One region of the Mycobacterium sp. Soil_C_30 genome, then DNA from elsewhere that is predicted to be linked to it. Evidence: predicted binding sites of a transcription regulator. Region 1 holds the regulator's gene; the other holds the start of a gene.
What was found. The regulator LexA, encoded in region 1, represses DNA repair genes until DNA is damaged. The targets are predictions, from matches to a motif close to CGAACANNTGTTCG.
Positions count from the first base shown of each region.

Region 2: the regulator LexA is predicted to act here: its motif matches at 2,063-2,076, upstream of cofD (2-phospho-L-lactate transferase).

Region 1 is NZ_JBDGJH010000007.1:172,294-179,446, forward strand. Features, by position in the region: gene AC3A6P_RS15585 (LGFP repeat-containing protein) at 1-1,131, shown strand, start outside; gene lexA (transcriptional repressor LexA) at 1,175-1,885, opposite strand; gene AC3A6P_RS15595 (LysM peptidoglycan-binding domain-containing protein) at 2,210-2,692, shown strand; gene nrdR (transcriptional regulator NrdR) at 2,853-3,317, shown strand; gene AC3A6P_RS15605 (PhzF family phenazine biosynthesis protein) at 3,370-4,074, opposite strand; gene AC3A6P_RS15610 (alpha/beta fold hydrolase) at 4,121-5,143, opposite strand; gene AC3A6P_RS15615 (proteasome assembly chaperone family protein) at 5,251-6,261, opposite strand; gene sthA (Si-specific NAD(P)(+) transhydrogenase) at 6,435-7,153, opposite strand, start outside.
Region 2 is NZ_JBDGJH010000021.1:124,535-131,687, forward strand. Features, by position in the region: gene AC3A6P_RS28990 (phosphomannomutase/phosphoglucomutase) at 1-458, opposite strand, end outside; gene AC3A6P_RS28995 (DUF3499 domain-containing protein) at 589-1,014, opposite strand; gene AC3A6P_RS29000 (metallopeptidase family protein) at 1,192-1,614, shown strand; gene AC3A6P_RS29005 (WhiB family transcriptional regulator) at 1,628-1,990, opposite strand; gene cofD (2-phospho-L-lactate transferase) at 2,282-3,283, shown strand; gene AC3A6P_RS29015 (coenzyme F420-0:L-glutamate ligase) at 3,280-4,623, shown strand; gene AC3A6P_RS29020 (NUDIX hydrolase) at 4,620-5,162, shown strand; gene manB (mannose-1-phosphate guanylyltransferase) at 5,144-6,241, opposite strand; gene AC3A6P_RS29030 (glycosyltransferase family 2 protein) at 6,265-7,110, opposite strand; gene rfbD (dTDP-4-dehydrorhamnose reductase) at 7,150-7,153, opposite strand, start outside.

The DNA of each region.
Region 1 (7,153 bases):
AGCGGCACCGAGGGATCGGGTTCGAAGAGCTGGTACCTGTGGGTGCTCATCCCGCTGGCGATCCTGCTTCTGGCCTCGTTGGCGGCGTTCGCGGTGATGCGACAGCGCCGCAACGCCGGCCCAGGCGCCGGCGGCGGTTTCCGTCCGGGTGGTGCGCCGGGGAACCACGACGTCTTCGATGAGGCCTCGCATGGGGGGCGCGACGAGGACGAACACGCCAGATGGGAATCCGCGGGCGCAGGACAGAGCAGTGGGCCGTCGAAGTTCGGCGATGCCGAGCCCGACGACACCGACTACCTGGCCGCGCAGCCGCCGTGGGCCAAACGTGAGCCCGGCGCCCAGCCGTGGAGCGAGCCGGCCGTACCGACCGCGGGGTTGGCGGCTGCCGCTACCGGCCCCGATCTGTTCACCCATCACGGTGCGCACGAGGCCGAGGACTTCACCGCCGATGTTGAGGAGCAGGACCCCGACGCCGTTGACACCGCGCCCACGCCGGTACAGACGGAATCCGGGGAGCCGTCCGGCCGCCACGCCGCGGCGGGCGCGGAGGAGTCCCGGCCACCGTGGCTGACTGACCAAGATGCTCACGTGCCGGGGCCCGGCTCCCTGTTCGCCCCGGTATACGGTGCGGCGCCGCCGCCGGCGCAGGAAGAACCGGCCGCGCCGTCGTCTGATGTCGATGAACCGGGCTACGCGGCGCCCGTCGGCGCGACCTTCGAGGATGGGGACGGCGGCCTGTCACCGTCTCCGTACGCCGAGCCCGGGTATGGGCAACCGGATGCTTCGTTGTCCGGCGAAACGCCGAGCGAGTACGGACGGCCGGAGTACGCACAGCCGGAGTACACGCCGTCGGAGTACGCACAGCCGGAGTACACGCCGTCGCCCTTCGAGCGACCCGATGACGAACGGCCGACAGACGGCCCGTCACCGACCGCCTCGTCGGCGCCTCCGGCGATCCATCTTCCGCTGGATGACCCCGATGAAGCGCCGGAGGGTTACCCCATCAAGGGAAGTATGCGCACGGGGACCTACCACTCGCCCGGCTCTGCTTCCTACGATGTGACGGTCGCTGAAATCTGGTTCGCCTCAGAGGATTTGGCCGAATCCAACGGATTCACCAAAGCGGAGTGAGCTCACCCGCCCCCGCGGGATGGGTCAGCTCACCCCGTCCGGGTCAGATCTTCCGGATGACGGTGACAACCTTGCCGAGGATCGCGGCGTCGTTGCCCGGGATCGGGTCGAACGCGGGATTGTGCGGCATCAGCCAGACCTGACCGCTGGTGCGCTTGAAGGTCTTGACCGTGGCTTCGCCGTCGATCATCGCGGCCACGATATCGCCGTTGTCGGCCACGGCCTGCTGCCGCACCACCACCCAGTCCCCGTCGCAGATGGCCGCGTCGATCATCGATTCGCCGACCACCTTGAGCAGGAACAGCGATCCCTCGCCCACGAGTTCGCGGGGTAGCGGGAAGACGTCCTCGACGGCCTGTTCGGCCAGGATCGGACCGCCGGCAGCGATTCGGCCGAGCACCGGGACGAAGGTGGGTTCCGGCAACGCGTCCGAACCCGCGACGTCGGTGAGCACTGCCGGCGCGGCGTCGTCGGCACCCCGGACATCGACGGCTCGCGGCCGGTTCGGGTCACGGCGCAGATAGCCCTTGCGCTCGAGAGTGCGGAGTTGGTGGGCGACCGACGAGGTGGACGTCAGGCCCACGGCATCGCCGATCTCACGGATGCTCGGCGGATAGCCCCTGCTGGTCACCGAGGCGCGGATCACCTCGAGGATGGTGCGCTGCCGTTCGGTCAGCGATGGATCGGGGGAGTTGTCACGCGGTCTACCTGTGCCGCCTTGCGCGTCTGAACCTGTGCCAGTGCTGTCACCCATGGCCCTGAATGTAATCGCAGCGACCGACAGAATCAAACATGTGTTCGAGGCGTGTCGCGGAACCGGGTGCCCGTCGCTGTGCGCGGCCTGGTGCCCGGCGGCCGATTTCACGAAGTGGGGCTGGAGTGACCCCTGGGGCGGAAGTTTTTGTCGGTGGGTCGTTCTATGGTTCGGCTACAAATCGATCACATGTTCGGTTGGCACTATCTTATCGAACATGTGATCGACTAGATTCGAACACAGGAGCGAACGATGGCACAGCTCAACCGGGCTCGGTACCGGATCTCTGCAGGACACCATTTTCTCGGGTCGGAAGGAACGGACATGACACTCATCGACACTCTGCCTCCGCGCCACGCGCAGCCGCGTCCCGTGGACGGCGCGCCGCGGCCGGTACGTCGGCGCACCGACGCCGGACAGGTGAGGCGCAGGCCGATGGAGGTGCGTCCGGCCGGTGCGCCGGTCCGCCGGCGCGGTACGGGTGTGCCGGTCTCGCGGGCGCCGCATCGTCGTCGCCGGAGCATCACGCCGGTCACCACGGTCGGGCTGGCGCTGCTGGCGGCGCTGATCACCGTGTGGCTCGGCGCTGTCGCCCAGTTCGGTGAGGCCATCCAGGGCGCCACGGCCCCGACTCCGAGCAAACTGGCCGTCGTGCAGGTGCAGAGCGGGGAAACGCTGCAGACCGTCGCGGCCCGGGTCGCTCCCGGCGTGCCGATCGGCGACACGGTGCAGCAGATTCGCGAGCTCAACCAGCTCGAGAGTGTGGCCTTGACGGCCGGTCAGACGCTCATCGCGCCCGTGGGCTGAGTCCGTGTCGGACCACGACGAATCCAGGTGGTGCACAACCGTGATGGCGATGGGAATGCGCAGGACTGCGCCCAGAGCGATGGCGGTGGCTCAGCTCGGCGCGGCGCAGGTACTCTCTGAAGCGGGAGTAACACGTGTCCAGTGCGGCGAAGGAGCGGTGATGCACTGTCCTTTCTGCCGGCATCCGGATTCTCGTGTGGTCGATTCCCGCGAAGCCGATGAAGGCCAAGCCATTCGACGTCGGCGGTCATGCCCGGAATGTGGCCGGCGGTTCACCACGGTCGAGACCGCAGTGCTCGCAGTGGTCAAGCGGAGCGGCGTCACCGAACCGTTCTCTCGCGAGAAGGTGATGCGCGGCGTGCGACGGGCGTGCCAAGGCCGTCAAGTAGACGAGGACGCACTGCACCATCTCGCCCAACAGGTGGAGGACACCATTCGTGCGGCGGGTTCACCAGAGGTGCCGAGCAATGAGGTCGGCTTGGCGATTCTGGGACCGCTTCGCGAGCTCGACGAGGTTGCCTATCTGCGATTCGCGTCGGTGTACCGCTCGTTCTCTTCGGCCGAGGACTTCGAACAGGAGATCCGCGCGCTGCGCGAGCACCGACGGGTGACGGCCACCAGTTGAAACAGGAGTCCGAGGCTGCGAGGTAGTCGAAGGGTTCCGGGCTCGCAGGCGGTCACGCCAACTCGACGTTGGTGACGCCATCGCTGACCACCCGGCCGGCGACATGAACCCATCCGTCCGGACTCCACCGCGTGCGGATCTGTGACCCTTGTCCTTGCGTGATCGCCAGGTCGCGACTGAGGTACTCGGTGATCCGCACTGCCGCCGCGCCGGTGGCCTCGTCCTCAGGGACTCCGAGATTGGCGGCAAACATTCGTGAGCGCAGTGCACCGGCGTCGCGGTCGAGCCAGGTCCACAGATAATGCTGAATGTCGTCGGAGTAATCGCTGGGATCGGCGGCGGCCAGCTCCTCGAGTGAGGGGAGTTCGCGAATCGCGAACTCCGGTGCCCATTCCGCGCGGGCGCTGATCGATGTCAGCTCATCGTCACCGTCGAGGCCGTAACCGACCTGGACGATCCCCGCGGGAACCTGCAGAGTGTGCACCGGTGTGCCTTGGTCCTTCAACCACCACGAGGCGCCGACGGTGGGATGGCCTGCGAACGGCAATTCGGTTGCCGGAGTGAAGATCCTGGCGTGCGCCGTACTGCTCCCGGGTGCCGGCAGGTCAATGAAAACAGTTTCGCTGTAACCCAATTGCGTGGCCAGCCGTTGGCGGTCTCGAGGCGCGACGGCGGTGGCGTCGACCACACCCAGGGGATTTCCGAACTTGCCGGCCGAATCGGTGAACACCCGTAGCACTGTGACATCGATACCCATGGGTCGACTCTACTTGCCGTTTGGCGCCGTTCGGCGATCCCGTGAATCAGGTCGCGCTGCGCTCGTCGGTGCCCATCGCATCGAGCACCGCGACCTTGGTGTCGACGGTGCCCGACATCGCCCGCTCGCTGATGCCGCTGCGCAGCAGTTGGCGCAATGCCGTCTGGTCGTACTCGGCGGGTTCGGTGGAATCGATGAAACGCTCCACCACCTCGACGAAGCGATCCGGGTCGTCGTGGAAGGGGAAGTGTCCGGACCCCTTGAAGATCTCCAGTTGCGAACCCGGCATCGCCGCATGCGCCATGTGGGCGTGACTGACCGGGATCACCACGTCGCGGTCGCCCCAAATGAGCTGAACCGGAACCGATTCGGTCAAATAGCAGCGGTCCAGCATGGTGACCACCTGGCCGCGCCAGTCGACGACAGCGCGCAGTGTGCGAGTGAAAGCCGAGGACGCGGTGGGTTCGGGAAGATCGCGCAGGATCCGAAGGACATTGGGCAGTTCGCGTCCCAACGCCGTACTGCCGAGCACGCCGCCGGCAACTTTGCCTGCCATCTGCACCGCGGGCAACACCAACGGAAGACGCAGCAGCGCCAGCGCTTCCCCGCCCATGGGCAATGACGCCATCCGCAGCGCGATGTTGACATCGCGGGTCACTCCGCCCGCGCCGACGAGTATGAGGCGGTCGACCAATTGCGGGAACTGGTATGCGAATTGCATGGCCACGCCGCCGCCCAGCGAATGGCCGACGACGGTGACCTTCTCGATGTCGAGCACACCGAGCAGGTCGCGCATGCCGTTGGCGTACGCGGCCACCGAATAGTCTGCGCGCGGCTTGTCGGATTGACCGTGACCGAGCAGATCCGGTGCGATGACGGTGAACCGCTGGGCCAGCTTGGACTGCACCGTCGACCACGCGGTGGAATTGTCACCGATGCCGTGGATCAGCAGCAACGCCGGACCGGACCCGGCGATGCGGAACGCACGCCGGTACCCGTGAATGGTGCGGAAATCCAGGGTCGGCGTCAGCTCGCGGACCGAACGCAGATTCGGCTTGCGGGTACTCATGCGCCCGGCACCCGGCGACGAGGGCTACAGCAGCCAGGGGACGTTGCCGAGGTGGATGTCATATGCGCCAACTTCGTCGGGCCCCATAGCGGCGGAACTGAGGCGGATCAAGTGGTTCCGTTGTCGTCACGGAACGGATCCTGGAAGTTGTCGCCGGCTTGCTGGGCCAGGAATCGCTCAAACTCCGCTCCGAGTTCGTCACCGCTGGGGAGTTCCTCATCCCTGGCCAGCAGGGAGCGGTTCTCTTGTGCGGCAACGAATGCATCGTACTGTCGCTCGAGGGCGCTCACCACCTGAGCCACTTCCGGGCTGCCTTCGACCTGTTCGTCGATCTTGATACGGATCTCTGCCGCTGCTTCATCGAGGCCGTCCACCGGAATCTCCAGGGAACTGGCACCGGCCACGTGTTCGAGCAGCGCTTTGGCCGCGTCCGGGTAATCGGTCTGCGCCAAGTAGTGCGGCACGTGGACGGTGAAACCCATGACCTCGTGACCGTGTTGCGCCATGCGGTACTCGAGCAGGTTGGAGACGCTGCCCGGAACCTGGACCTCACCGACCCACGGCGTGTGATCGGCGATGAGTTCCCGGTTGTTGGCGTGTGCGGTCAACGTCACCGGCCGGGTGTGGGGCACCGCCATCGGGATGGCGCCCAGCCCGATGGTGCGGCGCACCCCGAGTCGCTCGGCCAACAGGCGGACAGCGGTGATGAAACGTTCCCACTTCAGATCCGGCTCCATCCCTGCCAGCAGCAGGAACGGCGTGCCCACGCTGTCGTGCAGGGCGTACAGGTTGAGCTCGGGGTTTTCGTAATGGGTGAAGTGATCGGTCTTGAACGTCATCAGCGGGCGACGCGACCGGTAGTCGAGCAATTCATCGATGGCGAAGGACGCCACCAACTCGGTGTCCAGCGACTGCCGGAGGTGCTCGGCGGCCAACTTGATCGCATGCCCCGCATCTGAGAAGCCTTCCAGGGCGTGCACCAATACGGGTCCGCGTCCGTCAGCTGACGACAGCTGCGGCGCAGGGAACTCGAGCTCGTACATCCCGCTCTGCTCGGGCTGGTAGCGCCGATCCTCGTGCGGGGTCGAGTCTTCTGCGGGGTCGTCGATGTGACCCATCTACTCTCGCCTCCTCGTCGCGGCGCCGTCATCACGCGTTGGCGCACCGTGTCCCTCTAGTTTCCCTCAATGCCTTGCCTGCGGCGTCGCGGACCCACCCATGAATCAACGTTGCAGGGTGTTCCGGGCATTCCGGGGGATACCCACCGCCGCGGCGGCAGTCGCAGGTCCGGTCAGCGAGCGCGGAACTGGTTGAGGGCACGCAGCTTGTTCATCACATCCAATGCCGCCACCTTGTACGCCTCGGAGAACGTGGGGTAGTTGAACACCGCGTCCACCAGGTACTCGACGGTGCCGCCGCAACCCATCACGGCCTGGCCGATGTGCACCATCTCGGTGGCGTTGGTGCCGAAGATGTGGACGCCGAGCAGGCGCAAATCCTCGGTGGACACCAGCAGCTTGAGCATGCCGTAGGAATCACCGGCGATCTGGCCGCGAGCCAGTTCCCGGTAGCGGGAGACGCCGACTTCGTACGGGATCGCCGATTTGGTCAGATCGATCTCGGTGGCACCGACATAGGACACCTCGGGGATGGAGTAGATGCCGATGGGCTGGAGTTCGGTCATACCGTGGCAGGGTTCGCCGAAGGCGTGGTAGGCCGCCAGCCGGCCCTGGTCCATCGAGGTCGCGGCCAGGGCGGGGAAGCCGATGACATCGCCTACGGCGTAGATGTGGTCGACCTTGGTCTGATAGTTGTCGTCGACGAAGATGCGGCCGCGGTTGTCGGCCTCCAGCCCGGCGTTGGCCAGATCGAGGTGATCGGTCTGGCCCTGACGTCCGGCCGAGTACATCACGGTCTCGGCCGGGATCTGTTTGCCGCTCGCCAGCGTGGTGACCGTCCCGGACGCACCGACGTCCACCGCGGTCACTTCCTCGCCGAAACGGAACGTCA
Region 2 (7,153 bases), on a different contig from region 1:
TTCTCGGAGACCGAACCGTGCGGACCGTCGAAGGCGGGGACACCGTCGACCACCTCCGCGCTGATGGTTGCCAGACCCGTGTCGCGACCGACCGGTTTGGCGCCCGCGCGGCACAGTTTGATCCCGTTGTAGGCGGCCGGGTTGTGGCTGGCGGTGAACATGGCGCCGGGACAGTCGAGCAAACCTGACGCGAAGTACAACTGGTCGGTCGACGCCAGGCCGATACGAACGACATCGAGCCCTTGGGCGGTGACGCCGGACGCGAATGCCGCGGCCAGCGCGGGCGAACTCTCCCGCATGTCGTATCCGATGACCACCTGAGTGCTGTCGCCGCGGACCAGCCGGGCGAACGCCGCGCCCACCTCGGAGACGAACTGCTCGTCGATCTCCTCGCCGACGAGGCCACGAACGTCGTAAGCCTTGATCACACGGGCAACCGCGTCAGCGGATCGAGACATTGCGGGACTCCTGACTACGGCTGGGGGCGGGGTTCGGCTGCCTCTACCAGCCTAGCCGTTCCCACCGTCAGAATTGCCGGGCAACTACACACAAAACTTCGCTACCGGGCGCTTTACAGAGTGCGGGGTGCTACTCGGAGGGATCCGGCAAAACCCGCAGATGCCCCCGCCGGCGACCGGTGCCGGTAGGGCGCTGGGCGGCCGAGGCGAACACACCCGCTGCAGGGGCGGCGCTGGAGACGGGATGGGGATCAGAGAATCCGTGCACCGGGGCGCCCGCGGCAACACCGTCGCGGCCCTCCCGGACTGCGTCGGCGAGTGCGACGAGATCGTCCTCGTCGGGGTGCGACGGCAACGGTCCGGCGTGGCGGACCAGCTCCCAGCCGCGTGGCGCGGTGATGCGGCCCGCGTGGGTCACGCACAGATCCCACGAATGCGGCTCACGGACGGTGGCGAGCGGCCCGACTACGGCCGTCGAGTCCGAGTACACGAAGGTCAGCGTCGCCACGGCATAGTGAGGGCACCCAGGCCTGCAGCAGCGACGGGGAACATTCACGCGAGTGAGGCTATCGCGCTGTCGTGCCCGCGACACGGCGGACACGCGCAGCCGGACCCGGCACAACTGAACCGTTATCTGTTGATGCCGGACCGTTACGATCGGCGGGTGGCTCAATCGGGCAGCTCTCGGCATCGACCGTCGGGGAGAAAATGGGGCACCCGGCACGGCCGGGAGATCCGTGGTCCGCTGCTGCCCCGCGACGTGCCGGGGTGGCGCAGCCGGGCCGAACGGTTCGACATGGCGGTGCTCGAGGCCTATGAACCGATCGAGCGCCGGTTTTCCGATCGGGTGTCGGCCCTCGACGTCGCGGTCGACGAGATTCCGCGGATCGCCCCGCGAGATCCGGAGAACGTGCAGTTCCCACCCGAGGTGATCGCCGACGGGGCGATCGCGCTGGCCAGGCTCATCCCAGCCGGGGTGGACGTCCGGGGCAACAACACCCGGGCACGAATCGTGTTGTTCCGCAAGCCAATTGAGCGGCGGGCCAAAGACACGACAGAGTTGACGGAGTTACTTCACGACATTCTGGTGGCTCAGGTGGCCACCTATCTGGGTGTCGAACCGACGGTCATCGATCCGACACTCGACGACGAGTGAGGCTCGCCCTCGGCTAGATGATGCCGCGCTTGATGCGACGGCGCTCACGCTCGGACAGTCCACCCCAGATGCCGAAGCGCTCGTCGTTGGCGAGTGCGTATTCGAGGCAGGCGTCCTTCACCTCGCAGCCGAGGCAGATGCGCTTGGCCTCACGAGTGGAGCCACCCTTCTCCGGGAAGAACGCCTCAGGGTCGGTTTGCGCGCAGAGCGCGCGCTCCTGCCACTGGTCGTCGGCGGGCTCGGGTTCGGGCTCGAAGCGCTCGGGCACGAGGCTCAAGTGCGGACGTCCCCCCATCTCGATTCCCCCCTCGGTTGCCGGTTCCATGTTGGTGTGCGGGATGCTGCCCATAGCTCCGATCAGGTGCTGATAGGACATGTTCCGCCTCCTCACATTTTTGATAGTCGATCCATCGATGTCGCCCACTATTGATCTGTGGCCATCCCTATTCGAACAGGTGATCGAATCTCGGTCTGCGACACCGGAACCGGCCGGCCAACCGGGAAATGACACTGATGTGATTAGACACGGGTTAGCTGGTGAGGTCAAGCCGTGGAACGGAAATTCATACCATTTGAGACCGACATTTCCGCGAGTCGGTACGCGGGCGTGTCGCAGACGTGACCGTGCTGATATCTCGACCGGCAACAACGCCTACTCTCGTTCGATGTGAAGGTCACCGTTTTGGTCGGCGGCGTCGGCGGCGCGAGATTCCTGCTGGGCGTTCAACAGTTGCTGGGATTAGGGCAATTCGCCTCTGACCCTGAGGGTCAAGCTGAGGTCCAGCATGAGCTGACCGCAGTGGTCAACATCGGCGACGACGCCTGGATGCACGGGGTACGGATCTGCCCCGATCTCGACACGTGTATGTACACCCTCGGCGGCGGAATCGATCCCGAACGCGGGTGGGGCCACCGCAACGAAACCTGGCATGCCAAGGAGGAACTCGCCGCCTACGGCGTGCAACCGGACTGGTTCGGTCTGGGCGACCGCGACCTGGCCACCCATCTGGTACGTAGCCAGATGCTGCGCGCCGGGTACCCGCTCTCGCAGGTGACCGAAGCCCTGTGCAAACGCTGGAGCCCCGGCGCACGCCTGCTACCGGCCAGTGATGACCGCAGCGAGACCCACGTGGTGATCACCGATCCCGAGACCGGCGATCGTAAGGCAATTCACTTCCAGGAGTGGTGGGTGCGCTACCGCGCAAAGGTGCCCACCCACAGTTTCGCGTACGTAGGCGCCGAAAAGGCAACGCTGGGACCTGAAGTCGCCGACGCGATCGCCGAAGCCGACATCGTCTTCCTCGCCCCCTCCAATCCCGTGGTGAGCATCGGCCCCATCCTGGCCATCCCCGGCGTCCGCGGGGCGCTGCGGTCCACCACCGCGCCCGTGGTCGGCTACTCACCCATCATCGGCGGCAAGCCGTTGCGCGGCATGGCCGACGAATGCCTGACCGTCATCGGAGTGGAATCGACGTCCGAGGCGGTGGGCCGGTACCACGGTGCCCGCACCGCCACCGGCATCCTCGACGGCTGGCTCGTCTCCGAGCAGGACCACGCCGAGATCGACGGTGTGGCAGTGCGGTCGGTCCCGCTACTGATGACCGATCCGAAAGCCACCGCTGAGATGGTGCGTGCCGGCATGGATTTGATGGGCGTGAGTCTGCGATGAGCGGTCCCGAGCACGGTGCCGCGGCGGCCGTCGAAATTCTGCCGGTCCCAGGTCTTCCCGAATTCCGCCCCGGAGACGATCTGGTGGGCGCCCTGGCCGAGGCTGCGCCGTGGTTGCGCGACGGCGACGTGATGGTGGTCACCAGTAAGGTGCTCTCCAAGACCGAAGGCCGCATCGTGGCCGCGCCCGCCGATCCTGAAGAGCGAGATGCGCTGCGCCGCAAGCTGATCGACGCTGAGGCGGTTAGAGTGCTGGCTCGCAAGGGACGCACTCTTATCACCGAGAACGCACTCGGGCTCATCCAGGCCGCCGCCGGAGTGGATGGATCCAACATCGGCAGCACCGAACTGGCGTTGCTCCCCGTTGATCCCGACGGCAGCGCCGCCGCCCTGCGCGCAGGGTTGGCGCAACGCCTCGGAGTGGACGTCGCCGTCGTGATCACCGACACGATGGGCCGCGCCTGGCGTAACGGTCAGATCGACCAGGCCATCGGCGCGGCCGGGCTGCCGGTGTTGCACGGCTACGCGGGCGCGGTCGACAAACACGGCAACGAGCTGGTGGTGACCGAGGTTGCTGTGGCCGACGAGATCGCCGCCGCGGCCGATCTGGTGAAAGGAAAACTGACCGGTATCCCGGTTGCCGTGGTGCGTGGGCTGCGCCTGCGTGACGACGGCTCCCGCGGACGGGATCTGCTGCGGCCCGGCGAAGACGATCTGTTCTGGCTCGGCACCGCCGAGTCGATCGAGCTGGGCCGCAAGCAGGCCCAACTGTTGCGTCGCTCGGTGCGCCGGTTCACCACCGAACCGGTGCCCGCCTCCCTCATCGAAGAAGCCGTCGCCGAAGCGCTCACCGCGCCCGCGCCGCATCACACCCGGCCGGTCCGGTTCGTCTGGCTCACCGCATCGCGGCGCACTCCCCTGCTGGAGGCCATGCGCCAGCAGTGGCGGGCCGATCTCGCCGCTGACGGAAAGCCGGCCGATGCGATCGAACGCCGCGTCGCACGCGGGCGAATTCTCTTCGACGCGCCCGAGGTGGTGATTCCGGTCATGGTTCTCGACGGCGCTCACGACTACCCCGACCGGGCGCGCACCGAGGCCGAGCGCACCATGTTCACCGTCGCCGCGGGCGCAGCCGTACAGGCGCTGCTCGTGGCGCTGGCTGTGCGCGGGGTCGGCAGTTGCTGGATCGGGTCGACGATCTTCGCCCCGCAGTTGGTGCGCGACGAGCTCGAGCTGCCCGCGGAGTGGAATCCCATGGGGGCCATCGCGATCGGCTACCCCCTCGACGACACCGGACCCCGCGACCCCGCCGACACCGCCGGACTGCTGGTCCGCCGGTGACGCTGCGCGATTCGGTGATCTCGACGCTGAGGCACTGGCAGGCACCGGATCCCGACCAGGACGCGCTGCGCGAGGCCGTACTCGGATTCGTGCTGGCACGCCCCGACTCGTGTGAGCGCGCCTGCGAACCCGGGCACATCACCGCCTCGGCGGCGGTGCTGAACGCCGCAGGAACCGAGGTGTTGCTGACGTTGCATCCACGGCTGGGCCGCTGGGTTCAGCTCGGCGGCCACTGCGAACCCGCAGACGCCGACATCGAGGCCGCGGCGTTGCGGGAAGCCACCGAGGAATCCGGTATCACCGGACTGGGCCTCGAGCGGCTGGCCGCGATCCATGTTCACCCGCTGACCTGCTCGCTGGGGGTGCCCACCCGTCACCTGGATCTGCAGTTCGTGGTGCGGGCACCGGCCGACGCCATGATCACGATCAGCGACGAGTCATTGGATCTGCGGTGGTGGCCCGTCGACGGTTTGCCGCCGGGCACCGACCACGCGGTACACGCTCTCGTCGCTGCGGCGTCTCAGAGGTCGCTGGAGTAGCGGATCCCGTGATCGGGCAGGACGACTCCGGGCCACACCCGGGCGCCGCGGAGTAGTTCGCAGCGCGCGCCGATGCTGGCGCCGTCGCCGATCACACCGTCACGGATCAGTGACCGCGGCCCGATGTGCGCACCGTGCCCCACGATCGAGCGTTCGATGACGCAGCCGGCCTCGACGCGCACGCCGTCGAAGATCACCGCGCCGTCGAGCCGGGCGCCCGCCCCGATCTCGGCGCCCCGGCCGATGACGGTGCCGCCGATCAGCACCGCGCCGGGCGCCACCGAGGCCCCGTCGTGTACCAGCGATTCACCGCGGTGGCCGTTGAGCGCGGGTGACGGTGCCAAGCCGCGCACCAGGTCGGCCGACCCGCGCACAAAGTCCTCCGGGGTGCCCATGTCGCGCCAGTAGGTGGCGTCGACGTAGCCGCACACCTTGACCCCGTCGGACAGCAGCTGCGGGAACACCTCACGTTCCACCGACACCTCGCGGCCGGTGGGGATGCGGTCGATGATGTCGCGATTGAAGACGTAGCAGCCCGCGTTGATCTGATCGGTGGGCGGATCCTGCGTCTTCTCCAGGAAGGCCTCGACGCGATGGTTCTCATCGGTGGGCACACAACCGAATGCGCGCGGGTCGCCGACGCGCACCAGGTGCAGCGTCACGTCCGCCTGGTTGGCGTGGTGGTGATTGAGCAGCGCTCCGAGGTCGGCGCCGGAGAGCACGTCACCGTTGAAGATGACCGCGCGGTCGTGCCGCAGCTTGGGCACCACATTGGCGATACCGCCACCGGTGCCCAGCGGCTCCTCCTCGAAGACATACTCGATCTGCAACCCGAGTTTGGACCCGTCGCCGAATTCGGCCTCGAACACCGACGCCTTGTACGACGTGCCGAGGATCACGTGCTCGATCCCGGCTGCGGCGATACGTGACAGCAGGTGCGTCAGGAACGGTAATCCCGCCGTCGGCAACATCGGTTTCGGCGCGGACAGGGTCAACGGTCGCAGCCGCGTGCCTTTGCCGCCCACCAGGACAACGGCGTCGACCTTGGACGGATCGACAACTTCCAGAGTGCCGCTCATGACCAAACCCTCTCCCCCAGGTGTCAACCGCGGTGCCGTCGTGCACCACGTACTACCAGGCCTGATCGTACGGCCAAAGCCGCTCGCATGGCCCATCTCAGCGGAGCTCGGTGCCAACCGCTGTGCCGGTCCGACAGATACAGATAGGTACTGCGGTGGTGCGCGGCGAGGTTGCGGGCGGGGTCGCGACCGGTGGAATGGCCTTTGGCATGCAGGATCTCGGCGTCGGGGACGTAGACGTTGAGCCAGCCGGCCCGCCCCAGACGGTCGCCCAGGTCGACATCCTCCATGTACATGAAGTACCGCTCGTCGAATCCGCCGATCTGGTCGAACGCCGACCGCCGCATCAGCAAACACGATCCTGACAGCCAGCCGACCGCCCGCTCACTGGGCTCCTGCCGCTCCTGCCGGTACGCCCGGGTCCACGGGTTGTTCTTCCAGAACGGGCCGACGACGGCGTGCATACCGCCCCGGACCACACTCGGCAGGTGCCGCGCGGACGGGTACACCGAACCGTCGGGATCACGGATCAACGGTCCCACCGCGCCCGCGGTCGGCCAGCGGTGCATCGCCTCCAGCAGGGCGTCGATACTGCCGGGACCCCACACCACGTCGGGGTTGGCGATCACCAGGAACTCCGAGTCGCGTTCCAGCGAGGCCACTCCGCGGTTGACGGCGGTGCCGTACCCCACATTGCCGCCGGTACGCAGCAGCCGGGTGTCGGCATACCGCTCGACCGCGCTTTCCGGGGCGCCGTCCGTCGAGCCGTTGTCGGCCAGCACCACCGTCACCGGGCGATCGGTGGCCAGGCTCAGCGACGACAGGAACCGCTCCAGATGCGGGCCCGGTGAGTAGGTCACCGTCACCACCGGCAGTTCGTCACTCACGGCGTAGAGGGTAACGGTCTTTCAC